Regions from separate parts of the Streptomyces sp. NPDC090798 genome, predicted to be linked through region 4. Evidence: riboswitches for the same ligand, from Rfam matches in the RefSeq annotation. Region 4 holds a riboswitch; each other region holds the start of a gene.
The links. Region 4 has a riboswitch for cyclic di-AMP ahead of ACIQTP_RS28435 (C40 family peptidase). Riboswitches for the same ligand answer to the same signal wherever they lie in the genome.
Positions count from the first base shown of each region.

Region 1: linked by a shared signal. The riboswitch ahead of ACIQTP_RS39795 (transglycosylase family protein) and the one ahead of ACIQTP_RS28435 (C40 family peptidase) in region 4 are both predicted to bind cyclic di-AMP.
Region 2: linked by a shared signal. The riboswitch ahead of ACIQTP_RS24485 (transglycosylase SLT domain-containing protein) and the one ahead of ACIQTP_RS28435 (C40 family peptidase) in region 4 are both predicted to bind cyclic di-AMP.
Region 3: linked by a shared signal. The riboswitch ahead of ACIQTP_RS34025 (M23 family metallopeptidase) and the one ahead of ACIQTP_RS28435 (C40 family peptidase) in region 4 are both predicted to bind cyclic di-AMP.

Region 1 is NZ_JBIVXA010000027.1:63,473-71,190, reverse strand. Features, by position in the region: gene ACIQTP_RS39815 (nucleoside triphosphate pyrophosphohydrolase) at 103-1,089, shown strand; gene ACIQTP_RS39810 (globin domain-containing protein) at 1,223-2,467, opposite strand; gene ACIQTP_RS39805 (cytochrome P450) at 2,707-3,990, shown strand; gene ACIQTP_RS39800 (transglycosylase family protein) at 4,162-5,181, shown strand; cyclic di-AMP (ydaO/yuaA leader) riboswitch at 5,365-5,528, shown strand; gene ACIQTP_RS39795 (transglycosylase family protein) at 5,533-6,252, shown strand; gene eno (phosphopyruvate hydratase) at 6,589-7,718, shown strand, end outside.
Region 2 is NZ_JBIVXA010000011.1:147,632-155,349, reverse strand. Features, by position in the region: gene ACIQTP_RS24510 (outer membrane lipoprotein carrier protein LolA) at 1-606, opposite strand, end outside; gene ACIQTP_RS24505 (CHRD domain-containing protein) at 851-1,855, opposite strand; gene ACIQTP_RS24500 (polyprenyl synthetase family protein) at 2,077-3,087, opposite strand; gene ACIQTP_RS24495 (CocE/NonD family hydrolase) at 3,444-5,705, shown strand; gene ACIQTP_RS24490 (hypothetical protein) at 5,689-6,012, shown strand; cyclic di-AMP (ydaO/yuaA leader) riboswitch at 6,282-6,443, shown strand; gene ACIQTP_RS24485 (transglycosylase SLT domain-containing protein) at 6,448-7,140, shown strand; gene ACIQTP_RS24480 (HAD family hydrolase) at 7,134-7,718, opposite strand, start outside.
Region 3 is NZ_JBIVXA010000019.1:166,370-174,087, reverse strand. Features, by position in the region: gene ACIQTP_RS34035 (PrsW family intramembrane metalloprotease) at 1-1,222, shown strand, start outside; gene ACIQTP_RS34030 (aldo/keto reductase) at 1,226-2,170, opposite strand; gene ACIQTP_RS34025 (M23 family metallopeptidase) at 2,230-3,267, opposite strand; cyclic di-AMP (ydaO/yuaA leader) riboswitch at 3,279-3,436, opposite strand; gene ACIQTP_RS34020 (PP2C family protein-serine/threonine phosphatase) at 3,611-4,708, opposite strand; gene ACIQTP_RS34015 (hypothetical protein) at 4,903-5,097, opposite strand; tRNA gene ACIQTP_RS34010 (tRNA-Met) at 5,277-5,350, opposite strand; gene ACIQTP_RS34005 (dihydrofolate reductase family protein) at 5,424-6,566, opposite strand; gene ACIQTP_RS34000 (MarR family winged helix-turn-helix transcriptional regulator) at 6,640-7,143, shown strand; gene ribA (GTP cyclohydrolase II) at 7,378-7,718, shown strand, end outside.
Region 4 is NZ_JBIVXA010000014.1:68,760-76,477, forward strand. Features, by position in the region: gene ACIQTP_RS28425 (ATP-dependent Clp protease proteolytic subunit) at 1-358, shown strand, start outside; gene ACIQTP_RS28430 (hypothetical protein) at 366-671, shown strand; cyclic di-AMP (ydaO/yuaA leader) riboswitch at 1,019-1,204, shown strand; gene ACIQTP_RS28435 (C40 family peptidase) at 1,208-1,681, shown strand; gene ACIQTP_RS28440 (DUF6328 family protein) at 1,769-2,290, shown strand; partial or broken gene ACIQTP_RS28445 (LysR family transcriptional regulator) at 2,566-2,676, shown strand; gene ACIQTP_RS28450 (ATP-binding protein) at 2,913-3,371, opposite strand; gene ACIQTP_RS28455 (helix-turn-helix domain-containing protein) at 3,584-4,441, shown strand; gene ACIQTP_RS28460 (DUF397 domain-containing protein) at 4,455-4,679, shown strand; gene ACIQTP_RS28465 (8-amino-7-oxononanoate synthase) at 4,636-5,796, opposite strand; gene bioB (biotin synthase BioB) at 5,983-7,188, shown strand; gene ACIQTP_RS28475 (adenosylmethionine--8-amino-7-oxononanoate transaminase) at 7,181-7,718, shown strand, end outside.

The DNA of each region.
Region 1 (7,718 bases), on a different contig from region 4:
AGGGTCCCGGCCTGGGGGCGGCGCTGTGGACAAACGGGTCGACCCCCTCCCGACCTGTGGATAACTCCTGGGGCCGTCGGTGGCGTGGGTTACGTTCGTGGGGTGAACGCAACCAGCTCCGACGCCACCGCCCAGGTTCCCGACCCCGGCCGTATCGTCCTGCTCACCACCAGCCACCGCGTCGCCCCCGGGCTGCTGTCCTGGCCCGCCTGGCAGGCGCTGCGCGCCGCCGACCAGGTGCTGTGCGCGGACGGCGCGCATCCGCAGCTGCCGTATCTGCGTGAGGCGGGTATCGGCGTCGACGAGGCGTCCCCCGATGCCCAGGACCTCGTGGACGTCTGCGCCGGCGGTCGCACGGTGGTCGTCGTGGCCACCGGGGAGGGCGAGCCGCGTCTCACCGACGGCCTGGCCCGCCTCGCCGGCTCCGGCCGCATACAGATGCCGGACCTGGAGCTGCTCCCGGCCTCGTACGACCTGCCCGGCGCCCGCCTCCTCGACCTCGTCCAGGTCATGGACCGCATCCGCGTCGAGTGCCCGTGGTCGTCCCAGCAGACCCACAAGGGCCTCGCGAAGTACGGGATCGAGGAGGCGTACGAGCTCGTCGAGGCGATCGAGGAGGGCGACCGGGACGAGCTCAGGGAAGAGCTCGGCGACGTCCTGCTCCAGGTCGTCTTCCACGCCAGGATCGCGGAGGAGGACCCCGAGTCTCCCTTCTCCATCGACGACGTGGCCGGCGGCATCGTCGCCAAGCTGATCCACCGCCACCCGCACGTGTTCGGCGACGAGACGGCCACGACCCCCGAGGAGGTCAAGGAGCACTGGCTGCGCACCAAGGCCGAGGAGAAGCGGCGGACGTCCGTGACGGAGGGGATACCACTGGGCCAGCCGGGCCTGGCCCTCGCGGCGAAGCTGGCATCGCGCGTGCGCACGGCGGGACTTGAGGTCGAACTCCCCCGAGGCGAAGGCGTCGGCTACGAACTGCTGGCCATCGCCGCCCACGCGGAAGCCCAGGGAGTGGACCCGGAGGCGGCCCTGCGCGCGGCCGCGCGGGCTTACCGGGACGCGATCCGGACGACGGAGACGGGCTGAGGAAGCGGAAGCGGGGAGGGGGAGGGGGGACGATCAGCGCGGCCGCGCCGGTGCCGGGGACGGTGACGGTCTGTTCGTCCAGGCCGAGGAAGACGTCGATGTCGCCGGTGTCGATCACGTGCAGGCCCCGCCTTCACGCTTTCGTCCGGGGAAGGACCCCCAGGGCTACGTGCTGGGGGGCGCGGCTTGTCGGGTTGTGCCAGTTGGGGTGGGGGCGGTCCAGGAGCCACTCCGCGGGGCCCAGGGGGCGGGGGCGGCTGGGGTCGGCGGGTGGGATGAGGTCGTGGAAGATCTGTTCCGGCGGGGTGCCGAGGGCGGGGAGGGCCCCGGCGATCTCCTCGAGGAGCTGGGACGGGCCGGCGAGATAGACGTCGTGGCGGGCCCAGCCGGCACGGTTGCCCAGCGCGGTCAGCAGCCGCTCGGTGGCCTGGGCCTTGGGGCGGCCGGGGGCAGGGGTGATGAAAGTGACCGCGAGGTGGGGTAACCGGGACTGGAGTCGTTCCACGGCCGACCGGTCGTAGAGGTACGAGGTGTCGCGGGCCACGAGGAACAGCCGGGCCTCGTGCGTGGCGTCGAGTTGCTGGAGCAGCGCCTTGACCGGGGCCCATCCGGTGCCGGCCGCGATGAAGGTCAGCGGCCGTTCCCCCGGCGCCCGCAGGGTCAGGGCGCCGCCGGGTGCGCCGAGCCGCAGGACATCGCCCTCTCGGGTCTGCCGGACCAGGGCGGTCGACAGCACCCCGTCCTCGACGCGGCTGACGTGCAGGTCGACGGTGTGGTCGGCGCGGGGGGCGTTGCCGAGCGAGTACGGGCGCCAGATGCCCGGCAGGTGGGGGACGCTGACGCTGACGTACTGGCCGGGGGAGTAGCGCAGCCGGTGGTGCGGGCGGAGGGTCAGTACGACGAGGTCGTCGCCGTGCCGGGTCCGGGACACGACCTCGGCGTCCCACCAGGGCGGTTCACCCTCGTGCTCTGCTTCCCACGCGCCCTGGAGCATGACGTTCGTGATCGCCCCGTATGCCTCGGCCCAGGCCTTCTCGGTCTCCGCGTTCCACGCCGACCCCGCGACGGCGGCGAACGCGGCGATGAGGCTCGCCCCCACGGCGGCGTAGTGCTCCGGCTCGGCCAGGTACTTCCGGTGGTCCCGTCCCAGGTCCCGCAGGTACGCCGGCAGCGTCGGATCCTCCAGCCGCTCCATCACATACGTGAGTGCCGCGAACAGCCGGTCCCGCTGTCGCTCCATGTCCTCCGGGAAGCCCAGGGGGAACAGCCCGCGGATGTCCGGGTTGTGCCGGAAGAGATGCGAGTAGAAGTACTTGACCGCGAACTCGGCCCGTCTCTCGACGACCGCGAAGCTGGATCTGAGTATTTCGGGGTCCACGGCGCGAATTTAGGGAGGCGGCGAGCCGCGGAGTCAAACAGGAGCCGATTCAGGGATGGTCCGGGATGAAAGGGATGCGGCCTGCGCCACCTGCGCCAATCCCCACCCCGCTCCCCCTCCCTTCGGCATGCCGCCCCGCCCTTTCCCGCGCCGCCCTTTCCCGCCCCTCCCACCACCGCCTCGCCCCTCCCCTCCCACCACCGCCCCGTCCTTCCCCTCCCTCCGGATACCGTCGGGGAGTGACCGATCAGCCGCCGCCGTTCAGCCCCGCTCCCGAACTCTTCACCTGGGAGTTCGCCAGCGACCCCTATCCCGCGTACGCCTGGCTGCGGGAGCACGCCCCCGTGCACAGGACGCGGCTGCCGAGCGGGGTGGAGGCCTGGCTCGTCACCCGGTACGCGGACGCCAAGCAGGCGCTCGCCGACGCGCGGCTCAGCAAGAATCCGGCGCATCATGACGAGCCTGCGCATGCCAAGGGGAAGACGGGTATTCCCGGGGAGCGCAAGGCCGAGTTGATGACGCATCTGCTGAACATCGACCCGCCGGACCACACCCGGCTGCGGCGGCTGGTCTCGAAGGCGTTCACGCCGCGACGGGTGGCCGAGTTCGCGCCGCGTGTGCAGGAGCTCACCGATCAACTGATCGACCAGTTCGCGCAGAAGGGTTCCGCCGACCTGATCCACGAGTTCGCGTTCCCGCTTCCCATCTACGCCATTTGCGACCTCCTGGGCGTACCCCGCGAGGACCAGGACGACTTCCGGGACTGGGCGGGGATGATGATCCGGCACGGGGGCGGGCCGCGGGGCGGGGTCGCGCGGTCCGTCAAGAAGATGCGCGGGTATCTGCTCGAGCTCATTCACAAGAAGCGGGAAGGGCTTCCGGACACGCCCGTCCCTGGTGAGGACCTCATCTCGGGCCTCATCCGCGCGTCCGACCACGGCGAGCACCTCACGGAGAACGAGGCCGCCGCCATGGCCTTCATCCTGCTCTTCGCCGGGTTCGAGACGACCGTCAACCTCATCGGCAACGGCACGTACGCCCTGCTCACCCACCCCGAGCAGCGTGCGCGCCTCCAGAAGTCCCTCGCCGCCCACGAACGCGAACTCCTCGAGACCGGCGTCGAGGAACTCCTCCGTTACGACGGGCCCGTGGAACTGGCCACGTGGCGGTTCGCCACCGAGGCCGTCCGCATCGGCGGTCAGGACATCGCACCCGGCGACCCCGTCCTCGTGGTCCTCGCGGCTGCGGACCGTGACCCCGCGCGGTTCGAACGGCCGGACACGCTCGACCTCTCCCGCCGTGACAACCAACACCTCGGCTACGGCCACGGCATCCACTACTGCCTCGGCGCCCCGCTCGCCCGTCTGGAGGGCCAGACCGCGCTCGCCACCCTCCTCACCCGTCTCCCCGACCTTCAACTCGCGGTAGATTCGGCCGATTTGCGCTGGCGCGGCGGCCTCATTATGCGCGGATTGCGCACGCTTCCAGTGGAGTTCACGTCTCCGGTACCGGTCTCGCGATAGCGGGCGACCATACACCCACGGGCGAGTAAACCTGACACGCTCTCAACTCTGTGATCTTCACGTGATCTACGCTGCATCGACTTGTGACAAGTGTTCGGGTGCGGATACGTTCACTCGTCAACGCGACTCACCCGTCGCGTAATCACCTGCTGTCACGTGAAAGGCTTCCGCATGCTCTCCGGGAACGGCCGCCATCGTCGCCCCCGTCAGGCCCCGGCCCTCATCGTCGCGGCAGGAGTGACCGGATCCGCCATCGCGATCCCGTTGCTCGGTGCCACCAGCGCGAGCGCGGCCGACGGCACCACGTGGGACCGGGTCGCCGAGTGCGAGAGCGCCGGCCAGTGGAGTGCCGACAGCGGCAACGGGTACTACGGCGGGCTCCAGATCAGCCAGGCGGACTGGGAGAAGTACGGCGGCCTCGCCTACGCGTCGAGCGCCGACGAGGCCAGCCGCTCGCAGCAGATAGCCATCGCCGAGAAGCTCCTCGACGACCAGGGCCTCACCCCCTGGCCGACCTGCGGACCGCTCTCCGGGCTGAGCAAGAACTCGGGCGACATCCTGGTCGACACGGGCGTGGCGAACGACTCGTCCAAGGGATCGAATTCATCCGGTTCGTCCAGTTCGTCTGCGACGTCGACTCCGTCCACCCCGTCCGCCTCGTCCGGCTCGACGTCCGATTCGCCTTCGTCTGATTCGTCTTCGTCTGGCTCGTCTTCGTCCGGTTCGTCCTCGAAGGCGACCAGGAACGCGACCGAGAACACGACGAAGGCCGACACCGGCGGCACTCAGGGAGCGGACGGCTCCGATACGGAGACGACGAAGGGTGACAGCTCGGGCAACTCCGGCCAGAGTGACGACCCTTCCGGCGCGTCCGAGAGTGCGACGACCGGCGCCGGTCGTCACCGTGGCGACAACGCGGACGAGAACGCCACCGACAGCGCCGTGGACGGTCGCACCGACGACTCCTCGGGGCGGCACGCCTCGCGCGGCGTCGGCGCCTCCCGTGGTGTCGTCGACGGCTCCTACGTCGTGCGCGCCGGAGACAATCTCTGGACCATCGCGGACGCCCTTGACCTCGAAGGCGGATGGGCCGAGCTGTACGACGCGAACAAGAAGACGGTCGGCGTCGACCCGAACCTGATCCTCCCCGGTCAGAGCCTTGCAGTTGGTGCTGAACCGGGCGAAAAGTAGGGGCAGTTCACGTCATGGTTCGCTGTGTAATGTCCGGTTTGGCGTGAGTGAGAGATGGATCTCAAAGACCCTGATCGTCTTTGGAATTCAGTCGATCGACTGCTTACGGTCGTGACCGCTCGCCACAGCGGGCCCCGACGGTCGCCAACGCCGAATCCTGCCAGCGGCCGTACGGGAACAGTCGACGCGTCAGCGCCGTAGGCAGGAGCGGGGGACCCAAGGTAAGCGCCGCGCCCGGTAGTTGACCGGGAGTGGCTTGGGGTGAAGCCGAGCGCTCACAGCGCACGGCCGGGCACTCACCCGCCCGAACCCGACAGCTCACCTCGCAGGCGTCGGTGAGGGGATCTCTCCATGCTGTTTTCCAGCAAGGGCAAGCACCGCCGCCCGACCGTTTTCAACCGGACCACCCGTGTCGCCACGCTCGCCGGTGTCACCGGTGTCGCCATCGCCGCTCCGCTGATGGCGGCCGGCAGCGCCTCCGCCGCCACCACCTCCGAGTGGGACACCGTCGCCCAGTGCGAGTCCGGCGGGAACTGGTCCATCAACACCGGCAACGGCTACTACGGCGGTCTGCAGTTCTCGGCCTCCACCTGGGCCGCGTACGGCGGCACCGCGTACGCCGCGACCGCCAACCAGGCCTCCAAGTCCCAGCAGATCACCATCGGCGAGAAGGTCCTCGCCGCGCAGGGCAAGGGCGCCTGGCCGACCTGCGGCACGGGCCTTTCGGGCGCCGCGTACACCGGCGGCTCGAGCACCCCGTCGACCTCGTCCTCCTCGAACGGCTCCTCGTCGAACAGCTCGCCGAGCACTGGCACCACCACCCGCTCGACGGACACCGCGGCCTCCCGTTCGGCGTCCCGTCCGGCCGCCGGGAAGACCGTCTCCACCCCGACCGGCAAGAAGGTCAAGAAGGGTGACGGCGAGTACAAGGTCGTCAAGGGTGACAGCCTCAGCTCGATCGCCGAGAAGAAGAAGATCAAGGGCGGCTGGCAGCAGCTGTTCAAGCTGAACAAGGACATCGTCGACGACGCCGACTTCATCTACCCGGGTCAGCAGCTTCACCTCAGCTGATGATCGGCAGCCTCACCCAAGCCGAATGACAGGTTCCTCATAAAAGGGGTCTCCACACTGGAGACCCCGGTGAGGGCCACCCCCGTCCCCACGGGCCCCCCGCTCCGGTGCGTGTTCCCCCGTACGCACCAGAGCGGGGTTTTTCGTATCCGGCATTCGTAGCGAGCGTTTCGTACCCAGATTTCCGTACCCGTTTTTGTTCCGTTCTGGAACAATGTGTACGTTCAGTTCTGCCCAAGGGGTGGGCGACCGGCTGGCCGATCCCCCCGGGGCGGTTAGGCTCATGTCGCGAAGCCATCACAGGCTCCGCGTACCCGCGTCACATCCCAGAAGGAGATGCTCGTGCCGTCCATCGACGTCGTCGTAGCCCGGGAAATCCTGGACTCCCGAGGCAACCCCACGGTCGAGGTCGAGGTCGGCCTCGACGACGGCAGCACGGGTCGTGCCGCCGTTCCGTCCGGCGCGTCCACCGGCGCCTTCGAGGCCATCGAGCTGCGTGACGGTGACCCCAACCGTTACGGCGGCAAGGGTGTCGAGAAGGCCGTCCTCGCCGTCATCGAACAGATCGGCCCGGAGCTCGTCGGTTACGACGCCACCGAGCAGCGCCTGATCGACCAGGCGATGTTCGACCTGGACGCCACCGACAACAAGGGCTCGCTCGGCGCCAACGCCATCCTCGGCGTCTCGCTCGCTGTCGCGCACGCCGCCTCCGAGGCGTCCGACCTCCCCCTCTTCCGCTACCTGGGCGGCCCGAACGCGCACCTGCTGCCCGTTCCGATGATGAACATCCTGAACGGCGGCTCGCACGCCGACTCCAACGTGGACATCCAGGAGTTCATGATCGCCCCGATCGGCGCGGAGTCCTTCTCCGAGGCCCTGCGCTGGGGCGCCGAGGTCTACCACACGCTCAAGAAGGTGCTGAAGACCAAGGGCCTGTCCACCGGCCTGGGCGACGAGGGCGGCTTCGCCCCGAACCTGGAGTCGAACCGCGCCGCGCTCGACCTCATCCTCGAGGCCATCAAGCAGGCCGGTTACATCCCCGGTGAGCAGATCGCGCTCGCGCTCGACGTCGCCGCGTCCGAGTTCTACAAGGACGGCAAGTACGAGTTCGAGGGCAAGTCCCGCTCGGCCGCCGAGATGACCGAGTACTACGAGGAGCTCGTCTCCGCGTACCCGCTGGTCTCCATCGAGGACCCGCTGTACGAGGACGACTGGGCCGGCTGGAACGTCATCACCGAGAAGCTGGGCGACAAGGTCCAGATCGTCGGCGACGACCTCTTCGTCACCAACCCGGAGCGCCTGGCCCGCGGCATCGAGGAGGGCTCCGCGAACGCCCTGCTCGTCAAGGTCAACCAGATCGGCTCGCTGACCGAGACCCTGGACGCCGTCGAGATGGCCCAGCGCAACGGCTTCAAGTGCATGATGTCCCACCGCTCCGGCGAGACCGAGGACGTCACCATCGCCGA
Region 2 (7,718 bases), on a different contig from region 4:
CAGGGCCTCGTCGGCGAGCTCCTTGGGCGTCGTCGGGACGTCCTTCGGCGCCTTCTCCTTGCCCTTTTCGGCCGCGGGGGCCGTCGAGTGGTACACCTCGTTCGACTTGCTGTCGTACGCCCATACGTCGTTGCCGTTGTGGATGACGCTGTACTCGGCGGCGTTCTCCAGGACGGAGACCTTGGCCTTGTCCGGGCCGTCGGCCGCGACGCGCACCGTGTGCGTGCCGGAGGCCAGCTCCAGGAGCTTGGACTGCGGGTCGGCGGACGAGTCGCCCGACCCCTTGGTGGCGCCGGACAGCATGCCGCTCTCCAGGCCGCCCAGGCTGGGCAGTCCGAGATCGGTGCTGACCTTGACCGTGCCGGACAACTGCTGGACGTCCGACTTGGCGATCTTCTCTATGAGCTGCTCTGCGGTGATCTTCGGCAGGCTGGGGTCGCCGGAGTCGGCGAGCGCCGGGACGAGCCCGATGGTCGCGGCCGCCACCCCCACCACTGCGACCGGAACGACGTAACGAGCCGCCTTGCGCCGGCCGGCGCGGACGTCGTCGGCCTCGTCGGGCAGTCCTTCCGCCCCGGCGGTCCTGTCGGATTCGTACGGTGCCATGTGTGCCTTACCTCCGTCGTCGGCGGCGGCCTACCGTCCTCACTTCTCCACCCCTGTAGCCGCCATTCTCACCCGAACCGGTGAGGAGTGGTGTTCTCAATCTGACCAAATCGGCCGACAAGAAGCGTCAGACCCCGGACTCAACTCCACGTAGTCCTGCGGTATGACGTGAGGAGGCGGTGGCTCCCCCGACCCGTAGGGGTTGGGAAACCACCGCCTGAGCCTCACTGGGCCTCGGTACCCGTCAGCGCTGCACGAACACGTAGTCCGCCTGATAGGGCACGCCCATGATCGCGCCCGGCGAGCAGGACCCGGCCGGGGCGACGCCGCCCACGGTGTTGAGCCGCAGGATCTCCTGCGTGTCGGCCAGCAGACCGCGGTGTTTGCCGGACTGGGTGGCCTTGAGGTCCAGCTCGGCGATGTTCTTGTCGCCGTTCGGAATCTTGGAGATCACCGCTCCGGTGACCGCGCTGCGGTCGGGCGCGACCCACTGCGGCGTACCGGAGCTGGGCTTCACGAACGTGTGCGCGATGCCGCCACCGAGCAGCGCCGCGACGTCACGCTGCGCGAAGGCGTAGCCACCGCCCTCGGCGGGCTTGCACTCGTAGATCTGCTTGCCCTTGACCACGGACGCCTGGAAGTTGTCCAGGGCGTCGCGGAAGTCGAAGGAACCGGTGACCTTGTGGAGCTGGCCGCGGACGGCCCCGCCCGGGAACTCGGCGGTGTGCAGATTGGCGTAGAACGCACCCGGGTCGTTCTTCAACCGCTCCAGCAGGGCGGCGTCCTTCACCTTCACGGTGCCGACCACGTGGTGACCCTTGATCCTGTCGAGCAGCCCGGTGAAGTCGATCTTGACGCCGCCGTTGGCGCCCTTGGCGCCCTGGTGGATGTGGAGCATGGTCGGCCTGCCGGTACCGCGCCAGGTCACGGCGACGGACACCTTGTCCCCCCTGACCTTGATGAACTCCAGTGCCGCGCCGTCCTTGTCGCCGACGGCGGGGCCGCCCTGGACGGGCACCTCGTTGGCGCCGCGGAGGCTGGTGGCGAGGATGGTGCCGCCGCTGCCGCCGACGACTCCGCTCTGCGCGACGATGGTCCGGTCGCCGGGCGTCGAGTGGTTCATGCCGCTGTGGTCACCGTGGTGACCCCCACCGGCTGCGACCGCCGGGACGACGGCGGCGGCGACACCGGCCGCGGCCAGCACCGCGACACCGGCCAGGACAAGGCCCTTGCGACGCGTGTCCGACATGGCATTGAACGTGGCGTTCGATTCCATGATTCTTTTTTCTCCCCGTAATGCAGCTGACGCCCCCTGCGTCAGCTTCTGTACGGGAGTACGGACCGATTCCTACCCTGGACTCAATCCAACAATGTGACGTGCGTCACAACAGGAAGGGTGTACGCCAGTACCGGGGAGGCCGTACGCCAGTAGCTCGCTCCGTCCGTACGCCAGTGGCGCGCTCCGGGCACCTATCCGGCCCGGTGCACCACCGCGTCCACCAGCTCCACGAGCGCGGCCTTCGCATCGCACTCGGGGAGCGGAACGAGCGCGGCGCGGGCCTCCTCCGCGTACCGCACGGTGTCACGGCGGGCCTGCTCCAGCGCGGGATGCGCCCGCAGCAGGGCCAGCGCCTCCGCGTGCCGGTCGTCGTCCGTGAGGTCGGAGTCGAGCAGCTCGCACAGCGCGATGTCCTCGGCGAGACCGAGCCGCTCCGCCCGCTCACGCAGCCGCAGCACCGGCAGCGTGGCGATGCCCTCGCGCAGGTCCGTACCCGGCGTCTTCCCGGACTCGTGCGAGTCGGAGGCGATGTCCAGCACGTCGTCCGCGAGCTGGAAGGCGACGCCCAGCCGCTCCCCGTACTGCGTCAGCACGTCCACGACCGTCTCGTCGGCGCCCGACATCATCGCACCGAACCGGCACGCCACGGCGACCAGCGAGCCGGTCTTGCCGCTGAGTACGTCGAGATAGTGGTCGACCGGGTCGCGCCCGTCGCGCGGCCCCGCCGTCTCCAGGATCTGTCCGGTGACGAGCCGCTCGAACGCCTCGGCCTGGACACGGACGGCCTCGGGCCCGAGGTCGGCCAGGGTGTGGGACGCGCGCGCGAAGAGGAAGTCGCCGGTGAGCACGGCGAGCGAGTTGCCCCAGCGGGTGTTCGCGCTGGGCACGCCGCGCCGCGCGTCGGCCTCGTCCATCACGTCGTCGTGGTACAGAGTGGCGAGATGGGTCAGTTCGACGACCACGGCCGAGGGCACGACACCCGGCGCGTAGGGGTCACCGAACTGCGCGGCGAGCATCACGAGCAGCGGACGGAACCGCTTCCCGCCGGCGCGCAGCAGGTGCTGCGCGGCCTCTGTGATGAAGGGGACCTCGCTCTTGGTGACTTCGAGCAGGCCCTCCTCCACAGCCGTCAATCCGGCCTGGATATCGGCTTCGAGAGCCTGATCCCGCACGCTCAGCCCGAACGGCCCGACGACGGTCACGAGAGGTTCTCCTGTCTGCTGACGATCACATGGCGAACTCGGTCGATCATTCGGTCGATGACACGGTTTGTCGATGTGTCGCTGCCATCACTCAAGTCAGCGTATCCGGTCACGTTTCGATCACCACGAGCGCCCACCGTCCCCACTGCCGACTTCCTCCCGACTTCCCTCTCCCCGCCACCCGATGTCCCCCGGGCGGCAGACAGTCCCACAGCCGGGCGGTACGGGATCACGAGCGGTATGTTCTTGATCGGTCGATACAGCCCGATATCAGACGTATTGACTGACCGGACGTGCCACAGGCCACTGAAGACACTGAGAACACCAAGCACACCAAGCACACCAAGCACACCGTGATGAGCATGCACATCCGTACGTCCTTCTCTCATGAGACGACTCACGAGGATCTGTGGATCCCTCTCCCGGACGGCACCCGCCTGCACGCGCGCGTGTGGCGCCCGCTGACCGACACGCCCGTCCCCGCGCTCCTCGAATATCTCCCAGGCCGGCTCACCGACCGGACCGCGCCACGCGACTGGCAGCGCCACCCCTGGTACGCGGGCCACGGCTACGCCTCCGTCCGGGTGGATGCCCGCGGTCACGGCAACTCGGAGGGGGTGCCGACGGACCCGTACGGGGAGGTCGAGCGGGCCGATGGGGTGGAAGTGATCCACTGGCTGGCGGACCAGCCCTGGTGCAGCGGCGCGGTGGGCATGTTCGGCATCTCCCGGGGCGGCTTCACCTCCCTCCGGATCGCGGCCCTCGCGCCCGAACCGCTCAAGGCGATCGTCACGGTCTGCTCGAGCGATGATCCCTATGACAACGACGGGCACCGCATGGGAGGTTCCGTCCTCGCCGTCGAGACGCACGCCCGGGCGGCCACGGCACTCGCCGATGTCGCCCGTCCGCCGGATCCGGCGCACGTGGGCCAGGTGATGTGGCGCGACATGTGGGTGAAGCGTCTGGAGACGGTGGAGCCGTTCATCCATACGTGGCTGTCCCACCCGACCCGGGACGCGTACTGGCGCCACGCCGGCGTGCGCGAGGACGGGGGATACGGAGGGATCCGGGCCGCCGTGCTTGCGGTGGGCGGCTGGCACGACCCGTACCGCGACACGGTGCTGCGGCTGGTCGAGAGCCTTCCCGCCGACCGCGTGCGCGGCCTGATCGGCCCCTGGTGCCACCAGTACCCGGACCGGGGCCTGCCGCCGGGCCCGGCGATCGGCTTCCTCCAGGAGACGCTGAGGTGGTGGGACCACTGGCTCAGGCCGGCCGATACGGTCCCCGAGCCCGATCCAGACGTGATCGGCAATCCCGACCTCGGTGTGACCGGCAATCCCGACCCCGGTGTGATCAACAACCCCAGCCCCGCCGGGACCGCTGATCGGGGCCCCGGCGCGACCGCCCGTCCGGACCCCGGCGCGACCGTCGCTCCGGACCCCGGCGAGGACAACGATCCGGACCCCGTCGTGAACAACCGCGACGTGATGGCGCAGCCCCTCCTGCGCTCCTACGTCATGGCCGCACACCCGCCGGCGACGACGTACCCGTCCCTCCCCGGTCGCTGGGTGGGCGACGCGGCCTGGCCCTCCCCCTCCGTGACCCCGATCGCGTACGCGCTGCGGGGCGCACCGGTGCTGGTGCGCTCCCCTCAGCACACGGGTGTGGACGCGGGCCGTTTCCGCCCCGTCGGGAACGACGCCGACCTGCCGCCGAACCAGCGGGAGGAGGACGCGAGGTCGGCCTGCTTCGAGTTCGAGGTTCCGGGGGAGACCTGGGTCCTGGGGCGCCCCAGGGTCCGCCTGCGTCTGACGTCCCGCTCCCCCTGGGGCCAGGTGATCGCCCGGGTCTGCGACGTCGCTGCCGACGGTTCCTCGACGCTGGTGACCCGGGGTGCTCTGAACCTGTCAGCGCGCTATGGCCCCGACCAGGCGGTCTCCTGGAATCCGGGCTCTACGGAGGACGTGGTTTTCGACCTGACCGCCATCGGCTACGCGTTCCCGCCCGGCCATCGCATCCGGCTCTCCCTGTCCTCCGCCTACTGGCCGTGGATCTGGCCCCAGCCGGGTTCGGCGGCGGGATTCATCCTGGACCCGGCGGGCAGCTGCCTCGAACTTCCGGTGCGAGCGCGGGAGTCCGACCCGGGGATCACCTTCGAGGAGCCGGAGCAGTCCGAACCCCTGGGAGTGACGTCCCCCGCCACCCTCGACGAACCCCGCCCCGAACGCCTGGTCGCCCGTGACGTGGCGAGGGGCGAGTGGCGTTCGGAGGTCGACCCCCGCCGGGACGGCACCCGTGTCCACCCGGACGGCCTCGAATGCACGGAGGAAGCCCTGGACACGTACACCATCGGCGAGTCGGACCCGCTCTCCGCCCGTATCCGCTCGACGAGGTCGATCCGTCTGCACCGGCCGGAGCTGCCTTGGGACGCCCGGGTCGAGACACGCTCCGAACTCAGCTGCGACGCCCGGGAGTTCATCACCTCGAACGAGCTGATCTGCAAGGACGGCGACGAGGTGGTCTTCCATCGGACGTGGGAGAGGAGAATCCCCCGGACGGCGGACTGGAGTCCCGACGGCGCCATGGGCAACCCTGAGGAGCATGGCGCGGACCGGTGAGTTCCTGATGGCCCTGGACGAGGGGATGCTCGCGTACTTCCGCGAGATGGCCGACGAGATGGTCACACGCTTCGGGATCCCCCGGGCCGAAGCGGTGGCGAGGATCAACAGGGCTTACGCGGGGCAGGAGTTCGGGCCTTATCCGGACCTGATGTGCCACGAACTCCCCGAATACTGGGCCTACGGCCTCTACTTCAAGCCCAACGCGGGCCGGCTCCCCGACGACGACCCCGACACGGACCTGTCCGTGTGGGAGGTACGCCCGGCTCCGCCCGCGGGCTCATCGGCCTGGACGCTCGACTCCTGATGTCCGTTTTGCCGCCAGTGCCGCTTTATTTCTACTTGGTCGCGTGAATTGGGTCACGCGCATGCGGGGTGGACTCTTTATCCCATCTTGACGACTTCCCCTTTGCATAAGGCAAGTTGAGCGTCACGTTCCGGATTAATCGGGCATTTTCCCCCTCATTTTTGCCAGGTGAAAGCGATCTACACCGGGAAATGAGGGCTTGTTCCGGACATGTGCTCTCGCATACGTTCACGTCGATCCGGACGGACCGCCCAATCCTGCCGCCGACCGGAATAACCCAGCCACCCACACACGCACGGCAGGAGCGGGGGACCCAGGTAAGCCGCCGATCCGGACACCGGAACGGCTAGGGGTGAAGTCGCACACACCGTGCGGCCGGGCAGCTCCCGCCCGAACCCGACAGCTCACCTCGCAGGCACCGGAGAGGAATTCGCCATGTCCGCACGAGGCAAACGCCACAGCTTCAAGACCCGCAGCATCCTCACTCGGGGCATCCTCGCCGCGGGAATGGGCGGAGTCGCGCTCGCCCTTCCGATCATGAGCGCGACCTGCGCACAGGCCGCCACCACCACCGACGTCCAGCTCATCACGTACAAGGTGGTCGCGGGCGACACCCTGGCCAAGATCGCGCAGAAGAACCCCACGAGCGGCGGCGCGGCGAAGCTGTACGCCGCCAACCGCGCGGTCATCGGCCCCGACCCGACGACGCTCCGCCCGGGCCTCACGCTGACCGTGGGCACCAGAACCATCAAAAGCACCACCAAGGCGACCCCGGCGCCCACCGCCAAGGCCCCTGCGAAGACGTACGCGAACAACCTCGACGGATGGATCAAGCACTCGCTGGACATCATGGCCCGCGCCAAGATCCCCGGCACCTACAACGGCATCCACCGCAACGTCATGCGCGAGTCCTCCGGAAACCCCCTGGCCATCAACAACTGGGACTCCAACGCAAAGGCCGGCATACCTTCCAAGGGCCTCCTCCAGGTCATCGACCCGACGTTCAAGGCCTACCACGTGCCGGGCACGTCGATGAACCCCTACGACCCGGTCGCGAACATCACGGCGGCCTGTAACTACGCGGCGGCGAAGTACGGCTCGATCGACAACGTCAACGGGCCCTACTGATAGGACTGGTGGGGCTGGTTGGGCCGGTAGGGCTGGTACGACTGCCGGGGCTGACGGGGCTGATGGGGTCGAAGAGACTCGGACGGCTGCCGGGACCCACGCGGCTCTCCGGACTCCCGGAACCGGTCCGACCGGCCCGGGAACAACCGCTCCAGCACCACCGCGATCCCGTCGTCCTCGTTCGACAGCGTCACCTCGTCGGCCATCGCCTTCAGCTCCGGATGGGCGTTGGCCATGGCGACCCCCTGCGCGGCCCAGTCGAACATGGGGATGTCGTTGGGCATGTCACCGAAGGCGATGGTGGCGGCGGGAGTGAGACCGAGGTGAGCGGCGGCGAGTGCCAGACCGGTCGCCTTGGTCACGCCGCATGGCTGGAGTTCGACGGTCCCGGGCCCCGACATGGTGACGGTGGCCAGCGAGCCCACCACACCCCGGGCCGCCGAGGCCAACTCGTCGTCGGACAGCGACGGGTGACGGAGCAACACCTTGCTGATCGGCTCCGTCCACAGGTCGTCGCGGCGGTGCACCCGTACCGCCGGAAGCGTCGGATGCGGCATCACGTATCCCGGCTCGATGAG
Region 3 (7,718 bases), on a different contig from region 4:
CGGCACCGAGGGCTTCCTGGTCGGGCTCGGCCTCGCCGTGCTGCCCGTGCCGCTGCTCGTCGCCGCGTTCCGCTGGCTGGACCGGGTGGAGCCCGGCCCCTGGCGCAACCTGCTCTTCGCCTTCGCGTGGGGCGCCTGCGCGGCGGCGCTGATAGCGATCGTCGCCAACAGTTTCGCGACCAGATGGATAGCGACCGCCACCGCTGACCCGACCAGCGCCGACACCCTCGGCGCGACCGTCATAGCGCCGATCGTGGAGGAGTCCGCGAAGGCCGCCGCCGTGCTCCTGGTCTTCCTCTTCCGCCGCCGGGACTTCACGGGGATCGTCGACGGGGTCGTCATAGCCGGAGTCACCGCCACCGGCTTCGCCTTCACCGAGAACATCCTCTATCTCGGCACCGCCTTCGGCACGGACCAGCTCAACGGCGACCACGGCCTGGCCTCCGTCACCGCCGCGACCTTCTTCGTCCGCGTCGTGATGTCGCCCTTCGCGCACCCCCTGTTCACCGTGCTCACCGGCATCGGCTTCGGCGTCGCGGCACTGTCCGCCGAGCGCCAGCATGTGCGCCGCGTCCTGCTGCCCCTGACCGGACTGCTGCTCGCCATGGGCATGCACTCCATGTGGAACGGCTCGTCGAACTTCGGGGAGTACGGCTTCTACGCGGTGTACGGGGCGTTCATGGTGCCCGCGTTCGGTCTGCTCACCTTCCTCGTCATCTGGACGCGGCAGCGGGAGCTGAAGACCGTACGGACCGAACTTCCGGCGTACGCGGCGGCCGGGTGGCTCACCCCGCCCGAGCCGTACGTGCTCGGCTCGATGCGGGCGCGGCGGCTGGCCCGCGATTACGCCGCCCACCACTTCGGCAGGACGGCGGCGCGCTCGGTCGCGCAGTACGAGGCGTACGCGACCTCGCTGGCGTTTCTGCGCCACCGGGGGCGCAGTGGCCGCGCCAACGCCGACTTCGTCGTACGGGAGCGGGAGTTGCTGCACGAGCTGTGGCGTCGACGGGAGGTCGCCCGCCCCTCCCTCGCGTACGCGGCGCACAGGGCGGCCCCGGCCGTAACGGTGCCGCCGCAGGTACCGCCGCCGTGGCCCGGGTACGGCTACCCGTCGGTGCCCGGCCAGGCGAACCCCGCCGCGTCCCCGTACTCCGCCGGTGCGACGACGCCGTATCCCGCCCCGGCGACGCCCTACCCCGCGTACAACCCCTACCGGTCGTAGGCCTCAGGCGGACGCTTCCGTCAGCCTGGCCACCTCCGCGTCCGTCAGGGTCAGGTCCGCGACCGCCAGCAGGGCCGGCAGCTGCTCGACCGTCCGCGCGGAGGCGATGGGCGCCGCGACCGTCGGCCGGGCGGCGAGCCACGCGAGGGCGACCGTGGCGACCTCGGCGTCATGGGCCCCGGCGACCTCGTCGAGGGCGGCCAGGACGCGGATGCCGCGCTCGGTGTCGAGGTGCTTGCCCGCGCCCTCGGCCCGCGCGGAGTCGACCGTCGTGCCCGGGCGGTACTTGCCGGTGAGGAAGCCGGACGCGAGCGCGAAGTACGGGACGGCGGCCAGGCCGGTCCGGGAGGCGACCTCCTGGAGCGGGCCCTCGTAGGTGTCGCGCGAGACGAGGTTGTAGTGGGGCTGGAGGGCGACGTACCGCGCGAGGCCCTCGCGGTCGGAGAACTCCACGGACTCCGTGAGCCGCTCGGCGGAGATGTTGGAGGCGGCGATCTCCCGGACCTTGCCGGCCCGGACCAGTTCGTCCAGCGCGCCGATGATCTCCTCGACCGGCACCGAGGTGTCGTCGAAGTGGGTGTAGTAGAGGTCGATGTAGTCCGTGCCGAGGCGGCGCAGCGAGGCGTCGGCGGCGGCCCTGATGTTCGCCGCGGACAGGCCCTTGTACTCGGGGTGGGTACTGACCTTGGTGGCGAGGACGACGTCGGAGCGGTTGCCGCGCGCGGCGAACCACTTGCCGATGATCGTCTCCGACTCACCGCCCTTGTGGCCGGGGACCCAGGCGGAGTAGCCGTCGGCGGTGTCGACGAAGTTGCCGCCCCCGGCCGTGTACGCGTCGAGCACGGCGAAGGACTGCGCCTCGTCGGCGGTCCAGCCGAAGACGTTGCCGCCTAGGGAGAGCGGGAAAACTTCGAGGTCGGAGGAGCCGAGCTTGCGGAGAGAAGTCATGCCTTATTTCAACAGCCGTACCGGATTGCCGTATTCCGCTACACGGCCCCTGGGAACGATCAGGGGTTGATGCCCTTGCTCTGCAGCCACGCCATCGGGTCGATCGCGCTGCCGCCGCCCGGGTGAACCTCCAGGTGCAGATGCGGCCCGGTCACGTTGCCGGTCGCGCCCACGCGCCCGATGACGTCGCCGGTGGCCACCTTCTGGCCCACGCTGACGCTGATGGACGACTGGTGGCAGAACCACAGCTCCGTGCCGTCGTCGAGGGTGAGGATGGTGCGGTAGCCGTACGAGCCGGCCCAGCCCGCCTCCGTGATCGTGCCGCTGTGGATGGCCTTGATCAGAGTGCCGGTGGGGGCCGCGAAGTCGAGGCCGGTGTGGTACCCGGAGGACCACATGGAACCGGCGTCACCGAAGCGGGAGGTCAGGGTGTACGAGGAGGTCGGCAGCGAGTAGCTCTTGGCGAGCTCGGCGAGGCGCGCGGCCTCGGCCTTCTGCTTGGCGTCCTCGTCCGCCTTCTTCTTCGCGGCGGCGACCTTGGCCTCGGCGTCGTCCTTCTGCTTGGCGGCCAGCGCGACCGCCTTCTTCGCGGCGGCGGACTCGGCGGCGTCCTGGGCCGCCTTGTCGATCTGGTCCTGCTGCGACTCGGCCTGCTGGATGATGCGGGCGCGCAGCGCCTCGCCCGCGTCCTTGTTGCCCTGCGCGGCGTCGGCGCTGGTCACGCCGGCGCTGGTGAGCGGGGTGGCGGAGCCCTTCGGCGTGCTGGAACCACCGTCGGATATCAGCGCCTTGGCCGATTCGGTGACCGAGGAGAGGTCGGGCAGCGAGATGGAGACCGGCGGCTTGCCGGGCGCCGCGGTGGCCATGCCGCCCGCGCCGACGGCGGCGATGACGCCGACGCCCAGGACCGTGGAGCTGCGGGCGAGTCCCCCGCCACGCTGCTTGGAGACGCGGTGCCGGCCGCGGAGGGGACGGATGGAATCCTCGGTGGGGTTCCACTCCTCCCAGGGGCCCTCGTCCTTGCCGTAGGCGTAGCCAAATGTCTGGGTGTCGTTCGGCGGGAACGAAGTGGGCTGGGCGGGCCGGTTGGACGCCACGTGGGCGTGCTCCTTTCCTTCCTTCTCGCCTACCGGGTTAGCTGACGGGTTCGGAGCAGGAAGGTCTCCTACGCGCGTCAACCCACGGTGTCTCCACCGTGAAAGACGCTCGATTCACCCCAAGTTGGTGGTTCCCCGGTTCCCTCACGGGATTCGGCGCGTGCGCACGGAGCCGACTCTTGTGACGGCTGGGACGACCGCGCTGCGTTATCGAACGTTAATAGACGCGGGTACCGGATTCCAAGCCGTTCGTACTGATCATTAACCACTTTTGGCCAGGACTTACCACCCACGACCGACGGAAATCGGGCGAGTTGGCCGCACCTGCCTACCTGGCGGTTGGCTACGGCCGCCGCACGGCGAGCAGCGCCATGTCGTCCGTCAGGGCGCCGCCCGTGTGGCGCCGGACCTCCTCCGCGAGCGTGGCCAGCAGGGCGTCGGGGCCGGGGAAGGTCCGTCCGGCCAGGCGCGCGGCCGGATCGTAGAAGCGCCCCTGCGCGTCGCGGGCCTCGGACAGTCCGTCCGTATGGAAGAGGAGCGTGGCCCCGTGCGGGAACTCCGCCTCCTCGGCACGGTCCGGCCAGCTGCCCAACTCGCCCATGCCGAGCGGCAGTGCGGGGTTCGCGGCGGCGAGCGTGACCAGCGTTCCGTCCGCGTGCAGGAGCAGCGGCGGCGGGTGGCCGCGGTTGACGATCCGTACGAGGTCGCCCTCGTGCGTGATCTCCGCGAGGACGGCGGTGGTGAACCCCTCGAAGGCGTCGAGCCCCTCGCGCCGGGTGCCCTCGCGGGCCAGCGCCCGCTCCAGCCGCTGCGCGACCGCCTCCGGCGTGGCCTCCTGCTCGGCCGCCTCCCGGAACGCCCCGATGACCACCGCGACGGCGGCCACCGCGTCCATGCCCTTCCCGCGCACGTCACCCACCGCCAGCCGTACGCCGTGCGGGGAGTCCTGCACCGCGTACAGGTCGCCGCCGATGAACGCGCCCGCCTGCGCGGCCTCGTAACGCGCCGCGACGTCGAGGCCGCCGATCCGCTGGTCGGGTTCCGGCAGGACGGCACGCTGGGCCGCCTCGGCGATCTGGTGGGCCGAGGCGAGTTGTTCGTCGGTGCGGCGGACGAGGATGTTGATGAGCACGGCCAGCACGCCGACGGTCGCCACGGTGGCGACCTCCGTGAGCGCGTCCACCTTGAGGACGATGCCGAGCCGGATGTGGATCGTGAGCACCGCGACGAGCGCCGTGACGCCAGTGAGCACGGTGCCACGCAGGGAGAAGAGCGGCGCGGCCACGAGCGGCGCGGCCGTGAAGAGGGGGCCCGCGGTGAAGGCCATCGGGGTGAAGTAGTCGTAGAACGCGCCGACCAGGATGAGCAGTGCGGGCAGCACCCGGACGAGGCTTCGCGCCAAGGAGATCCGGCTCCGGTCCGGCTCGGCCGGGCGGAGCATCGGCTCGTCCCCCAGCCCCGGATCGGGCACGGGGTCCTCGGGCAACCGCCCACCGGAGCGGTCGTACGGCTCCTCGTACGGCTCGCCGTACGGCTCCTCGGCCCGCTGCGCGCCTCCTTGCTGCTGCCCCACCCGTCCAGGCTTCCCGGCACGGGGGCGGGGGGCGAGTGGTGAGGGGCCGACCGGGGGATGCGTCAGTCCGAGCCCGACCACCGGACGCCGCCGCCCGCTCCGCCGCGCCCGTGGTGGTGCCCGGCCGGGGCGACGACGGTCCCGCCGTCCGGCACGAAGTCATGACCGCCGTGACAGACCCCGAGGAACAGCGCGCACACGGCGAGCAGCAGCGAGAGTGCCGGCGCGCGCCGGACCAGCCACCGAGGACGACTCATAGTGAGCGGAAGACTACAGAACGTCGGGTCGGCAGGGAAAGCCGGGGCGGGACGGTGAACGGGAAAACCGGGACGGCAAACGGGAAAGCCGGGCGGTGAACGCGGGAAAGCCGGGGCGGTGAACGGGAAAAAAACCAAGGGCCGGAACTCGTTTCCGAGTTCCGGCCCTTGGCCTTCAGTAGCGGGGACAGGATTTGAACCTGCGACCTCTGGGTTATGAGCCCAGCGAGCTACCGAGCTGCTCCACCCCGCGTCGTTGAAATTAGTGTACGCCATCCGCGGGGCCCGATTCACCAGGCTTTTCGCGGACGCCCGCGAGGCCGCCCCTACCCGGCCGCGAGAAGGTGCCGATTGGGCGCCACGGCCCGCTCCTCGAACTCCGGCAGTACGACGACATCCGCCCCCGCGGCCACGAGCAGACCGTTTCCGTCGGCCCCCGTCACGAACGTGTCGGGCTCGCGCCACGCGGTGACCACCCGCCGTACCCCCGCGTCGAGGATCAGCCGCGCACAGGGCGCGGGCCGGGACGCCCGCCGCGCGCACGGCTCCAGGCTGCTGTACACGGTGGCGGAGCGCAGCCGCGGATCCGCGGCATCGATCTTCGCGAGCGCCGCCTCCTCGGCGTGCACGACGGGATCGTCACTCTCCCGCGAGTGCCCGCGCGCCAGCTCGGTGCCGTCGGCCGCCACCACCACCGCCCCCACGCTGAACGCGGTCTCCGAGGGCGGGCACAGCGCCGCCAGCTCGCAGGCGACGCCCAGCCAGTGCCGGTCCGCGGCGGAGGCGACAGCGCCCGCCCCGGGTGCGGTGGGGACGTAACGGATGAGGACGACGTCCCCGACCGGCCGTGTCTCCGCCAGCCGCATCCGGCCCGGCGGATATCCCCCGGGTCCGAACAGCCGTGGCGCGTCCGGCTGCCCCACGAAGAGCGGCGCGACGGCGAGCTGCAGCTCGTCCGCCAGCCCCTGGGTCATCAGCTGGGTGTGCACGCGCCCCCCGCCCTCGACCATGAGCCGCCGCACCCCGCGTACGTCGTGGAGGTGTTCGAGCACGAAGGGCCAGTCCAGCTCGGCCCCGGTCGGGACCACGTCGACGTCCAGTCCGCGCAGGGCGTCGATGGCGCGTTCGGCGCCCTTGTCCGTCGTATAGACGGCCTTCTCGCCGCCCGTGTGCCAGAACTGGGCGTCCGGGTCGAGGTCGCCGGAGCCGCTGACGGTGACCTTCAGCGGGTACTCCGGGCGGCCGGCGGCGATCCGCGCCGCCCGGCGCTCGGCGGAGTTGACCAGCAGCCGGGGGTTGTCCGCGCGGATGGTGCCGGCGCCGATCAGGATCGCGTCGCTGGACGCCCGCACCTCGTCGACCCGGTCGAAGTCGGCCGGGCCCGAGAGCAGCAGGCGCCCGGGGCCCGTGTCGTCCAGGAAGCCGTCCAGGGAGACGGCGGCGGACAACAGGACATAGGGGTGGGGCATGGGGCGCACTCTCCAGCTCCGAGCGCAGGGGCTCTTAGTGGTTCAAGTTTTAAACAATACCTAGACTGGCGGCATGACGACCCGCTGGCTCTCCCCCGCCGAGCAGCGCGCCTGGCGCGCGTACATCGCCGCCGCCTCGCTCCTGGAGGACACGATCGACCGGCAGCTCCAGGCCGAGACCGGCATGCCCCACCTTTACTACTCCATCCTGGCCATGCTGTCCGAGGCGCCGGACCGGCGGCTGCGGATGACCGACCTCGCCGAGACACTGAAGATCACCCGCAGCCGGCTGACGTACGGCGTCACCCGGCTGGCGAACGACGGTCTGGTGCGCCGGGAGGGCTGCCACAGCGACAAGCGCACTCAGGTCGCGGTGCTCACGGACGAGGGGATGACCGTTCTGGAGCGGGCGGCGCCGGGTCACGCGGAGCAGGTCATGACGGCGGTCTTCGACCGGCTGACCCCGGAGCAGGTGGGGCAACTGGAGGAGATCTGCGGGGCCATCACCCGCGGCATCCAGGGGGAGAACCCCGGGGCCTGCGGGGAAGATCTGCCGTGGCGACGACGTTCCTCTTAGGTCAGTGGCGACGGCGTGCCTGGTAAGTCGGCGACGACCTTCCTCGCGAGCCGCACGACGACGCTCTTCGGGAGCCACACGACGCCACTCTTCGTGAGCCGTACGACACGGAATCGACCAAACCCGTTGCTTGAACTTTAAAGCACCGTGTACTGTCTGTCTCCGAGGCAGTGCTTCAAAACTGAAGCACCACCGGCACAACTCGCACGACACCCGCTGGACCGGAGAGACAACATGCGCGATTTCCCCACCGCCACGGTGCGCACCCGCGTCACTGTGCCCCTGCGCTTCGGCGACGGCTACTCGGTCGACGCGGAGTTGGTCACCTTCCACGGCCTCGCCGACGACAAGGAACACCTCGCCGTCGTGCTCGGCAAGCCCGGCGCGACCCCGCTGGTGCGGCTCCACTCCGAATGCCTGACCGGTGACGTCTTCGGCTCGGCCCGCTGCGACTGCGGCCCGCAGCTGCGCGAGGCGGTGGAGCAGATCGCGGAGCGCGGCGGAGTGCTCCTGTACCTCCGTCAGGAGGGCCGCGGCATCGGCCTCTACAACAAGCTGGACGCGTACGCCCTCCA
Region 4 (7,718 bases):
GCAGGCCGCGTCGGCCGCCGCCGTACTGCTGGCCGGCGGCGCGCCCGGCAAGCGGTTCGCGCTGCCGGGGGCCCGGGTGCTGATCCACCAGCCGTCACTTCCCGGGCCGGTACAGGGACAGGCGAGCGATCTGGCCCTCCAGGCCGAGGAGTTGATGCGCACTCGGAGGCTGCTGGAGGACATGCTCGTACGGCACACGGGGCAGAGTCCTGAACAGGTCGCCGCCGACATCGAGCGGGACAAGATCCTGGACGCACAGGCCGCGTTGGCGTACGGACTGGTGGACGGGATCATCCCCAGCCGCAAGACCTCGCGCACCGCGCCCGGTGCGAGGAACGCCACACCCGACGCGAGGTGATCCGCCGATGGTGCCCGAACTGCCCCCGCTGCCCGCGCTGACGCGAGCCGAGGCCGAGTTGATCGACCGTTACCTCGACGTGGTCGACCTGCTCGGCCGTATCAACCCGGCCAGGCCCGGCGACACCTATCGTGGGCTGCGCGCCGCCCAGGCGCTGGTCGCCAAGGCCACCGAGCTGCGGGACGCCCTCGCGCTGATGCACCAGCGCGGCGAGAGCGAGGTGCACGCGCCGACGCTGGCGCAGGCCCTGCGCGTCCTCGACGGTGAGCGGCGGGCGGCCCGCGTCACCCTGCCGCCCGACGCCGACAACTGACGCATCCACACCCCGGGCCGCCATGCGTGCCGAGTCGGCGAGGCGTCCGGCCCGGGGTTCAAACGGACCAGATGGAGTACCCCCTGATGGAGTAGTCACAGGTCCCTTCGAGGAACCCGAAAAGTTGCGCAACGCGCGTAGCGCAAAGGCGGAATGAGACGCTCCGGTGCAGGTACGAGCGTCGTCGGTGTCCCCAACATCGCCCGAACAGAGGGTCGTCCACCCGAACGGGTGAGTGGTGAGTAACCCCACAAATCGCCGCTTCCGCTCGGATTTTCGGACTGCCATGCGTGAAGATCCCTTCCGACGACAAGCCCCCGCCACAGCGGCGGGGCGGTCCGGGCGGACGCCGAGTCCTGCCGCTGCCTGGATGACCGGTCGACAGAAGTGCATCGGCAGGAGTGGAGGACCCAGCAAGACGGGTCGCCGGAGAGATCCGGGCGGTCCTTGGGGTGAAGCCGCGCAAGCGGCCGGGCTACTTCGCCAGCCCGAATCCGACAGGTCATCCTTCACAGGCGGCTGACGAAGGGTTGCGCATGACTGCGCTCAATCGTGTCCCGTCGCTGTGGACCCGGGCCGGTACGGCCTCGGCGCTCACCTTGGCCGCCGTGGGCGGCAGCCTTGTGGTTCCTGGCGTCGCATCCGACGCCGAAGCGGCCACACTGGCGACGAAGGCACTTCAGGTCGCGGCTTCCAAGAAAGGCTCTCCGTACCAGTACGGTGCCGCCGGGCCACGCCGCTTCGACTGCTCCGGGCTCACGCTCTACTCGTACAAGAAGGCGGGCAAGACGCTGCCTCGTACGGCCGCGGCGCAGTACAACAAGACGCACCACATCTCCGCGTCCCACCGCAAGGCCGGAGACCTGGTGTTCTTCCACTCGGGCCGGAACGTGTACCACGTCGGCATCTACGCCGGGAAGGGAAAGATCTGGCACTCCCCGAAGACCGGGGAGGTCGTGAAGCTGCAGAAGATCTGGACGAAGAGCGTCTGGTACGGCCGGGTCAGCTGACCTGCCCGAGGGGGTGCCGCCGGCCGGCGCCCCCTCGGGACCCCACCCAGGGGCGTGAAAAGTGGACGGACCGGTTACTCGTTCAGCATGGCTGAACGACCTCCCTCCGAGGAACGGAACGAGACGCCCCTCGAGCGTGCCGATCGCAACTTCGGCGAACTGCTCCAGGAGCTGCGCGTCACGCAGACCGGTGTGCAGATCCTCTTCGCGTTCCTGCTGACACTGGCGTTCACCCCGCGCTTCCCGTCCCTCGACACGGTGCAGCGCGCCACGTACGTCACCACGCTCCTGCTGGCCGTGGTGGCGGCCGCGCTCTTCATGGCGCCGGCCGCGCTGCACAGGGCACTGTTCCGGCAGGGCGCGAAGCCGACCATCGTGCGGGTCTCCTCCGTCCTGGCCACGATCGGGATGGGCGTGCTCATGCTGGCGCTGACGGGATCGGTGCTGCTCGCCGTGGACGTGGCGCTGGGACGCGCCGCCGGGATCGCCTCGGGCGCGGGCACGCTGCTCGTCTGTGGGACGCTGTGGGGCCTCCTGCCCCGTCTCGTGCAGCGTGCCGTCGTCGGCGCGGCAACGGCTCCGGAAGAAGCTCCGGACCGAGAACCCTGAGCGCGCTCCCCGTGACCGCCTCCGCGGCGCGGGCTGCGCAGCCGCCCAGGTGATCGGCGCCTTCGGGGTGAGCGCGTGGGTGACGAACCCCCGCCGCAGCGGGTGCGCGCCGGCCGCCGCCACCGGCTCGGTCTCGCTCCCGCTCTCCCGGGCCCTGCCCAGCGACCGCGGCGTGCGCAACAGTGCCGGCACGGCCGTGCACACCACGGCGACCCCGGTGAAGGCGATGAGCTGCGTGCCGATGCCTCCAGGCTGCCCCGACGAGGCCTTCGGCCCTGGTCGCCGTCGCCGAGGCGGGCTCGATCACCCGGGCCACCGAGCGTCTCGGCTACACGCCCGCGCTCTTCCAGCGGCCGGCGAGGCGGGAGCGGGAGGCCCCTGCCGCCGGTGCCGACCGGTTCCCGGTCCGGTGGACGACGGAGATCGTACGGCGCGGAGCTCACGGTTTCGGCAACCGGAGTCGCCGCCGTCCTGGCCATCATCTGATCAGCGGCTGTCCGGCCAGTTCGGCCGACGGGAGCCGCGAGGCCCGTCAGTTCGTGCCCGCCTCCCGCTTCCGGGCACTGCCGCGCGGCGCCTTCGGAGGCGCCGGGCAGCACAGACACGACAACTGAGCCGCTCCTCAGGGCTCTTGTGGGCCGCCGGCCGTCACCGGCTGGGCCGGCACCGTCCAGGGCAGCTCGATGGCGACCGTCTTGCCGCCCTCGCGGGTGGGCCTGACGACCAGTCTGCCGCCGCATTCGGCGGTCAGCCAGCGGATGATCACCATGCCGCGCCCGTTGTCCTGCTGGACGGCGGCCGGCAGGCGTTTCGGAAAGCGCGGATGGCTGTCGGTGACGCCGATCCGCAGGTGTTCGTCCCGGTCGAGCCGGACGTCCACCGTGAAGGTGGGCGACTGTCCGAATGTGTGCTGGACGGCGTTGGTGGCTAGTTCTGACACGATCAGGCGTACGGTGTCCGCGACTTCGGCGTCGCACGGCAGGCCCCATTCGGCCAGCACATCGGCGACGAAATTCCGGGCCGCGCAGACCGAGGCGGGATCGCTCGGCAGAGTGACGGATGCTTCCTGGTGATCTGCCATGGCGACGTCGTCCCTTTCCCACGGGACCGGAGTCCGACACGGAGCGGATGGTTCGAGTACGGTCCCGGACTGGTGCTTCGCGCCAGACTGCCATCACTGGACCGGTCACGGGTGCGATCCACCGAGATATGCATATATCTGTCGCTCGATGCGGTGAACTCTGCGATGGCGGAGCGTATTTGGGCGGCCCGGAAGGAGTAAGGAGTACGGCCATGCAGCACGGTCCCGCGGTGCGACGCCGCAAGCTCGGTGCCGAACTGCGCGCGCTGCGCGCCGGTGTGGGTCTCACCAGTGGTGAGGCGGCCCGTCTCGTCGGCTGGCACCAGTCGAAGGTGAGCCGGATCGAGACCGGTATCAGTGGGGTGAAACCGGCCGACGTGGAGCGCCTGTTGGACGCCTACGCCGTCAGGGACCCCGAGTTACGGGAGCTCCTTGTCGGCCTCGCGGGCTCCGAGGGCAACGGGCGCCACCACTGGTGGCACGCCTACCGCGGGGTCCTGCCGCCCACGTACCGCGACTTCATCAGTCTGGAGTCCCAGGCCAGCGGTATGCGCACGCTGGAGACCTCGGTGGTACCCGGACTGCTCCAAACACCCGAGTACGCACGGGAGGTGACCCGGGTCGCCGTCGGCGGCCTGGCGGACGACAAGCTCGACGCGCTCGTCGAGGTGCGCCTCGCCCGGCAGGACGTCCTGCGTTCGAGTCCGCCGCTGGAACTGACCGCGGTCCTGGACGAGGCCGTGTTAAAACGCGAGGTCGGCGGCCCGGAGGTGATGGCTCGGCAACTGGAGCGGCTGCGGGAGGCGGCCACCCTGCCTCAAGTGCGGCTTCAGGTCCTGCCGTTCGCCGCGGGGGCCCACATCGGCGTCACCGGGCCTTTCGTTATCTTCTCATTTCCGAACACAACTGATCTGGATGTGGTTGTTCTCGACCACTTGACGAGTAGCCTCTACCTCGAGCGGAAAGAAGACCTTCAGGCCTACACCGAGGCCTTCAACGCCCTTCAGTTCCACGCCCTTTCGCCCCAGGACTCGTTGGACTACATCGCCGGGATAGGTGACGGCGCGTAAGGAGGCACCCCCCATGACTGCACTGCCTCGGTACGTACGTTCCAGTACTTCACTCCGCGAGGTGCGATGGCTGCGCAGCAGCCGCAGTACGGGAATGAACAACTGCGTCGAGACGGCCCGACCCGGCCCAGGACCCTGGGCCGGACTGGTCGCGGTGCGCGATTCCAAGAACAAGGCGGGCCCCGCCCTGCTCTTCACTCCCGCCAGTTGGGAGGGCTTTGTCGCCGGACTGAGCTGATCACCCCGACGGCGTGCTCGATCTGCGCGTCGGTGAGGTCCGCGCGGGCGGTCAGCCGCAGCCGTGAGATGCCGTCCGGCACGGACGGGGGGCGGAAGCAACCGACGGCGAGTCCCGCTTCCCGGCAGTCGGCGGCCCACCGCACGGCCTGTTCGGGGGACGGCGCGCGCACGGAGACCACGGCGGCGTCCGGTCGCACGGCTTCCAGGCCCTCGGCGGTCAGCCGGGTGTGCAGCGCCGTCGCCACTTCACGGGCCTGGGCGGCGCGCTCCGGCTCACGGCGCAGCAGCCTGAGCGCCGCGAGGGCCGCGCCCGCCGCCGCGGGTGCGAGACCGGTGTCGAAGATGAAGGTACGCGCCGCGTTGACCAGGTGGTCGATGACCGGAGCGGGGCCGAGGACGGCGCCGCCCTGGCTGCCGAACGACTTGGAGAGCGTGGCGGTCACGACCACGTCCGGGGCGCCCGCGAGCCCCTCGGCCTGCGGGGCGCCCCGGCCGCCGTCGCCCAGGACGCCCAGCCCGTGCGCGTCGTCGACGAGCAGCGCCGCGCCGTGCTCGCGGCAGGCGGTGGCGAGTTCGGCCAGCGGGGCCGCGTCGCCGTCCACCGAGAAGACGGTGTCGGACACGGCGACGGCGGGACCCTCGTGTGTGCCCAGCGCCTTGCGCACGGCGTCGGGGTCGGCGTGCGCCACGACCTGGGTCGCACCCCGGGCGAGCCGGCAGCCGTCGATGAGGGAGGCGTGGTTGCCCGCGTCCGAGACGACCAGCGAGCCGTGCGGCGCGAGCGCGGTCACAGCGGCGAGGTTGGCCGCGTAGCCGGAGGAGAAGACGAGCGCGGACTCGAAGCCGCAGAAGTCCGCGAGCTCGCGTTCGAGTTCCCCGTGAAGTTCGGTCGTGCCGGAGACGAGCCGCGAGCCGGTCGCGCCGGCGCCCCACCGGCGCGCGGCCTCCGCGGCGGCCGCCGTGATCTCGGGGTGGCGCGCCAGTCCGAGATAGTCGTTGCTCGCCAGATCGAGAAGGGGTGAGTCGGCGGCGCGGGGGCGCAGGGTGCGGACGAGTCCGGCCTGCCGGCGCTGGTACGCCTGCTCGTCGATCCACGCGAACGGCGATCCGGCCATGCTGGTGCCTCCGGGCCCTGGGAGTGGTCGTGAGGGGGTCATGATGGTGGTCGTTTTGTAGGCAGTGCACAGACCCTAGCGGGGCGACGCGGCGCCCATGATGTGGCAATACCCACACGTCGAACCGTCTCTGTTGTGCAAACTCTCCTTGGCCGCAGCGGCTCACATACGTCAGGATCGGATCTCATGGACCTGCTGAACACGCTGGTGGACAAGGGGCTTCGGCGCGAGCTGCCGACCCGTGACGAGGCGCTGGCCGTGCTGGCCACGTCCGACGACGACGTGCTCGACGTGGTGGCCGCGGCCGGAAAAGTCCGCCGGCACTGGTTCGGCCGTCGAGTGAAACTCAACTATCTGGTCAATCTGAAGTCCGGTCTGTGCCCCGAGGACTGCTCGTACTGCTCGCAGCGCCTCGGCTCCAAGGCCGACATCCTCAAGTACACCTGGCTCAAGCCGGACCAGGCCTCGCAGGCCGCGGCGGCAGGGCTCGCCGGGGGCGCCAAGCGGGTCTGCCTGGTGGCCAGCGGCCGCGGTCCGACGGACCGTGACGTGGACCGGGTCTCCGACACCATCAAGGCGATCAAGGACCAGAACGAGAACGTCGAGGTGTGCGCCTGCCTCGGCCTGCTCTCCGACGGCCAGGCCGAGCGGTTGCGCGAGGCGGGAGCGGACGCCTACAACCACAACCTGAACACGTCCGAGGGGACGTACGGGGACATCACGACCACGCACACGTACGCCGACCGGGTGGACACGGTCCAGAAGGCGCACGCGGCCGGCCTGTCGGCCTGCTCGGGTCTGATCGCGGGCATGGGCGAGTCGGACGAGGACCTCGTCGACGTCGTCTACGCGCTGCGCGCGCTCGACCCTGACTCCGTTCCGGTGAACTTCCTGATCCCCTTCGAGGGCACCCCGCTCGCCAAGGAGTGGAACCTCACCCCGCAGCGGTGCCTGCGCATCCTGGCCATGGTCCGTTTCGTCTGCCCTGACGTGGAGGTCCGTATCGCGGGCGGCCGCGAGGTCCACCTGCGGACGATGCAGCCGCTCGCCCTGAACCTGGCCAACTCGATCTTCCTCGGCGACTACCTCACCAGCGAGGGCCAGGCGGGCAAGGCCGACCTGGAGATGATCGCGGACGCCGGGTTCGAGGTGGAGGGCGCGGGCGAGGTGACCCTGCCCGAGCACCGCGTGACGGCGGGCGCGGGCTGCGGTGCGCACGCCGAGGCCGGGTGCGGCTCGCACGCGGACGCCGGGTGCGGCTCGCACGAGGGCGGCGGCGTCTGCGGTTCCGTGCAGGTGAAGGCCAAGGAGGAGCAGCCCTCCGAAGCGCGTACGGATCTCGTCGCCGTACGCCGCCGGGGTGCCGGAACGGACCTCGCCCCCAATGCCTGACCGGTCCGAGCCGTCCACGCTGCCCGTGCGCGAACTGCTGGAGCTGGACCGGCGGCATGTCTGGCATCCGTACGGCCCCATGCCCGGCCGCCAGGAACCGCTCGTCGTGGAGTCGGCGAGCGGGGTACGCCTGCGGCTGGCGGACGGCTCGGGCGAACTGGTCGACGGCATGTCGTCCTGGTGGTCGGCCATCCACGGCTACAACCACCCGGTCCTCAACGACGCGGCGCGCGACCAGCTGGAGCGCATGAGTCATGTCATGTTCGGCGGGCTCACGCACGAGCCCGCCGTACGGCTGGCGAAGCGCCTGGTCGACATCACGCCCGAGGGCCTGGAGCACGTCTTCCTCGCCGACTCCGGCTCGGTGTCGGTCGAGGTCGCCGTGAAGATGTGCCTCCAGCACTGGCGCTCGCTCGGCCGACCGGGCAAGCAGCGGCTGCTGACCTGGCGCGGCGGCTACCACGGGGACACCTGGCAGCCGATGTCGGTGTGCGACCCCGAGGGCGGGATGCACGAACTGTGGCAGGGCG